One region of the Nocardioides sp. LML1-1-1.1 genome, then DNA from elsewhere that is predicted to be linked to it. Evidence: riboswitches for the same ligand, from Rfam matches in the RefSeq annotation. Region 1 holds a riboswitch; the other holds the start of a gene.
The links. Region 1 has a riboswitch for glycine ahead of gcvP (aminomethyl-transferring glycine dehydrogenase). Riboswitches for the same ligand answer to the same signal wherever they lie in the genome.
Positions count from the first base shown of each region.

Region 2: it holds a riboswitch for glycine, as region 1 does, so the genes downstream of both, gcvT (glycine cleavage system aminomethyltransferase GcvT) here and gcvP (aminomethyl-transferring glycine dehydrogenase) in region 1, are expected to answer to the same signal.

Region 1 is NZ_JBEGHK010000003.1:537,311-539,692, reverse strand. Features, by position in the region: gene MRBLML1_RS13760 (MerR family transcriptional regulator) at 1-65, shown strand, start outside; gene MRBLML1_RS13755 (bifunctional nuclease family protein) at 107-577, shown strand; gene MRBLML1_RS13750 (MerR family transcriptional regulator) at 688-1,314, shown strand; glycine riboswitch at 1,358-1,461, shown strand; gene gcvP (aminomethyl-transferring glycine dehydrogenase) at 1,537-2,382, shown strand, end outside.
Region 2 is NZ_JBEGHK010000003.1:137,985-140,366, reverse strand. Features, by position in the region: gene MRBLML1_RS11705 (SDR family NAD(P)-dependent oxidoreductase) at 1-763, opposite strand, end outside; glycine riboswitch at 863-956, shown strand; glycine riboswitch at 957-1,055, shown strand; gene gcvT (glycine cleavage system aminomethyltransferase GcvT) at 1,109-2,233, shown strand; gene gcvH (glycine cleavage system protein GcvH) at 2,246-2,382, shown strand, end outside.

The sequences.
Region 1 (2,382 bases):
AGATCGCCGCGCTGTCCGTGCGGCTGCACGCCACGCTGGTGAAGGCCGGCCTGCGGAGGATCTGACCGGCCCCGCGGGCCCACCACGACGCGAGTAGGGTTGAGCCATGCGCGAGGTGGATGTCCTGGGAGTCCGGGTGGAGATGCCGTCCAACCAGCCCATCGTGCTGCTGCGCGAGACGACCGGTGAGCGCTACGTGCCGATCTGGATCGGCGCCGTCGAGGCCACCGCCATCGCGTTCGCCCAGCAGGGCGTCGTCCCGCCCCGGCCGTTGACGCACGACCTGATGAAGGAGCTGCTCGCGGCCACCGGCAGCGAGCTGTCGGAGGTCCGGATCACCGACGTCAAGGACGGCGTCTTCTTCGCCACCCTGGTCCTCGACTCCGGTGCGGAGATCAGCGCGCGGCCCTCGGACTCGATCGCCCTCGCCCTGCGCACCGGTACGACGATCTACTGCTCCGAGGAGGTGCTCGCCGAGGCGGGCATCGCCGCCCCGGCCGAGGAGGAGGACGAGGTGGAGGCGTTCCGCGAGTTCCTCGACCACGTCTCGCCCGAGGACTTCGAGTCCGACCGCTGATTCCCTCAGCCTCAAGTTGAGGCTGAGGGTTTTTCCCGACACGCCCGGTGACGTCTTTGACCGGTCGGAGTCCGGCGCCGTACCTTGAAGAGTCGAATGACAGCAGTGCAATGCCGCGCCCCAGCCTGGAGGACCCCGTGAACGAGCAGCAGCCCGAGAAGGTCGGTCAGGACTCGTCGGCGGCGACCGCTGCGGCCGAGGAGCAGGGCCTGCTCTTCACCGACGACGTCTCGCCTCTGCCCAGCGACCTGGGCTACCGCGGACCGACGGCGTGCAACGCCGCCGGCATCACCTACCGCCAGCTCGACTACTGGGCCCGCACCGGCCTGATCGAGCCGAGCGTGCGCGGCGCCAAGGGCTCCGGCTCGCAGCGGCTCTACAGCTTCCGCGACATCTTGATCCTCAAGATCATCAAGCGGCTCCTCGACGCCGGCATCTCGCTGCAGCAGATCCGCACCGCGGTCGGTCACCTGCGCGAGCGCGGCACCGACGACCTCACCCAGGTCACCTTGATGAGCGACGGCGCCTCGGTCTACGAGTGCACCAGCAACGACGAGGTCATCGACCTGCTCCAGGGCGGTCAGGGCGTCTTCGGCATCGCCATCGGCGGCGTGTGGCGCGAGATCGAGGGCACGCTGGCGCAGCTGCCCAGCGAGAGCGCGAGCGACGCCGAGGACACCGAGAGCGTCGCCGGCGACGAGCTCGCCGCGCGACGCGCTGCTCGCAACGCGGGCTGAACGCCCCCATCGGGCCGCTCTGCGGCTACGATGGTCACGCTGTTCATCCCGCACGGGAGAGTCAGGACGCGTCCGGCGGACGTGAGCCTGCGCCGAAGGGGCAATTCCTCCCCGGAACCTCTCAGGCGCCCGGACCGTGCGGACCAGGCAACTCTGGAGGCGCGACGCTGCGCTGACAGAGGGGGAGGGCTCGAACCCTTTCGATCCCGAGGAACCTGCCTGATGAGTGCCCCCTTCGCCAACCGTCACATCGGTCCGGACGTCGCCCAGGTCGACACGATGCTCGACCGGCTCGGCTATCCCTCCCTCGACGCCCTGATGGACGCGGCCGTGCCCAAGTCCATCCGCTCGACCGACCCGCTCGCCCTGCCGGCCGCGGTCGGCGAGGAGGAGGCCGCCGCCGAGCTGCGCGCCCTAGCCGCGGCCAACGTCCCCGGGGAGTCGATGATCGGGCTGGGCTACCACGCCACGGTGACCCCGGCCGTGATCCGCCGCAACCTGCTCGAGGACCCGAGCTGGTACACCGCCTACACGCCGTACCAGCCGGAGATCTCGCAGGGCCGGCTCGAGGCGCTCATCAACTTCCAGACCATGGTCGCCGAGCTCGCCGGCCTGCACACCGCCGGCTCCTCCCTGCTCGACGAGGGCACGGCCGCCGCCGAGGCCGTCGCGCTGGCGTTCCGCGCCAACCGCAAGGCCTCCGGCCCGTTCGTCGTCGACGCCGACGCGCTCCCGCAGACCATCGACGTGGTCCGCACCCGCGCCGAGGGCATCGGCATCGAGATCCTGGTCGCCGACCTGACCGACGGCCTGCCCGAGGGCGAGGTCTCCGGCGTGCTGGTCCAGTACCCCGGCGCGTCCGGCCGGGTCGCCGACCTCAAGCCGGTCATCGACGCCGTCCACGAGCGCGGTGGCCTCGCCGTCGTCGCCGCCGACCTGCTCGCGCTGACCCTGCTGGAGGCGCCGGGCACGCTCGGCGCCGACGTCGTGGTCGGCTCGGCCCAGCGCTTCGGCGTCCCGCTGTTCTACGGCGGCCCGCACGCCGGCTTCATGGCCGTGCGTGAGGGC
Region 2 (2,382 bases), 400 kb from region 1:
GGTGGGAGTAGGCCCCCGGGAGGCGGCGCACGGTCTGGCAGGCGTTGTTGATGATGATGTCGAGCGGGCCGTCGGCGGCGACGTCGTCGGTCAGCGCGATCACCTGGGTGGGGTCGCGCAGGTCGATGCCGACCACCTTGAGCCGGTGCAGCCAGTCGGCGGAGTCCTCCATCGCGGCGAACCGGCGCACCGCGTCCTTCGGGAAGCGGGTGGTGATCGTGGTGTGCGCGCCGTCGCGGAGCAGGCGCAGCGCGATGTACATCCCGATCTTGGCGCGGCCGCCGGTCAGCAGCGCGCGCTTGCCGGTCAGGTCGGTGCGCTGGTCCCGCTTGGCGTGGCTCATCGCGGCGCAGCGCGGGCACAGCCAGTGGTAGAACGCGTCGACGAGGGTGAAGTCCTCCTTGCAGATGTAGCACCCGCGCGCGGTGATCAGCTCGCCGGCGAAGGCGCCCTGCGCCGTCGAGACCAGCGGGATGCCTGCGGTCTCGTCGTCGATCCGCATCCGCGAGCCGGTCGCCGTCTTCTCGATGATCTCCTGGTCGTGGCGCTGCCGCTCCTGGCGGATCTCGGCACGTCGCGTCTTCTTGATCAGCTTGTACATGTACGACGCCGCGCGCTTCATCGTGCGCACGTCGTCGTGGTCGGGGTGGAGCTCCGGGATCTGGCGCAGCACCTTGATCGCGATCGCCAGCTCGTCGGGATCGATGCGGGTGAGCGGCTCCGTGGTCGGCTCGGGAGTCGGCTCGGGCTCGGGGTGGGGCACCGGTGGATCGTACGCGGCCGACACGCTCGGCCGGCGACCGGCGTTGACCGACCGGTCGGCGCTGCCTAGGCTCGGCGCCACAACTGCAGATCGCGCTGTCGACACCCAGCGGGAGAGACCCGGCCACCGAGCCGGGCGCCGAAGGAGCAAATCTCCCCACGAATCTCTCAGGCACCCTGACCGCTGGGACGAGGCGAACTCTGGAAAGACGGGACGCCCGACGTCCCGCACCCACGGTGCAAGCCGCCCCTCGGCGGCGAAGCTCTCAGGTACCGATGACAGAGCGGGGAGGCCATCCGACCTCGACCCCGGCTGCTGCCGTGGTCACCTCTAGGAGCCTCCCGCATGACATCGACGACCTCGACGACCCTGTCCCGACCCACCCCGCTGGACGACGTCCACCGCGCCCTCGGCGCTTCCTTCACCGACTTCGCCGGCTGGCGGATGCCGGTGCGCTACGGCTCCGAGCTGGCCGAGCACCACGCGGTCCGCACGGCCGCCGGTCTCTTCGACCTCACCCACATGGGCGAGATCGAGGTGACCGGCCCGGGGGCCGGGGCCGCGCTCGACCACGCGCTCACCGGCCGGCCCTCCGCGATCGGCGTGGGCCGGGCGCGCTACACGATGATCTGCGCCGAGGACGGCGGCATCGTCGACGACCTCGTCGTCTATCGCCTCGCCGAGGAGCACTACCTCGTCGTCGCCAACGCCAGCAACGTCGCCGTCGTCGCGCCGGAGATCGCCACCCGCGCCCACGGGTACGACGCCGAGGTCCGCGACACGTCGGCGGACTGGGCGTTGCTGGCGGTCCAGGGGCCGCTCGCCCCCGGCATCGTGGCGGGGCTGACCGAGCTCGACGTGCCGTCGCTGAAGTACTACGCCATCACCGCCGGCGCGCTCGCCGGCGTGGACGTCCTGCTCGCCCGCACCGGCTACACCGGTGAGGACGGCTTCGAGGTCTACTGCCGCCCGGCCGACGCCGCCGCGGTGTGGCTGGCCCTGTGGACGGCCGGCGAGCCGCAGGGCATGGTCCCCGCCGGCCTCGCCTGCCGCGACACGCTCCGCCTCGAGGCCGGGATGCCGCTCTACGGGCAGGAGCTGAGCCGCGCGAGCACGCCCGACGAGGCACGGCTGGGCCGGGTCGTGGACCTCGACAAGCCCGCCGGGTTCGTCGGCGACGCCGCGCTGCGCGAGCGCCGCGAGTCCGGGCCACGACACCTGCTCGTGGGCCTGGTCGCCACCGGCCGCCGCGCCCCGCGCGCGGGCTACCCGGTGCTCGACCCGGCGAGCGGCGAGCAGGTCGGCACCGTCACCAGCGGTGCGCCCTCCCCCACGCTCGGCGGGCCCATCGCCCTCGCCGCCGTCCGTCCCGACCTGGCCGAGCCCGGCACCCGGCTGGCCGTGTCCCTGCGCGGCACCGCCGTGGACGCCGAGGTCGTCGCCCTGCCCTTCTACACCCGCACCCGCTGAGGAGCCCCCGAGATGAGCAACCCCACCGAGCTGAAGTACACCGCCGAGCACGAGTGGCTGGCCGTCGACGGCGACACCGCCCGGGTCGGCGTCACCGCCTTCGCCGCCGACGCCCTCGGCGACGTCGTGTACGTCGACCTGCCCACCCC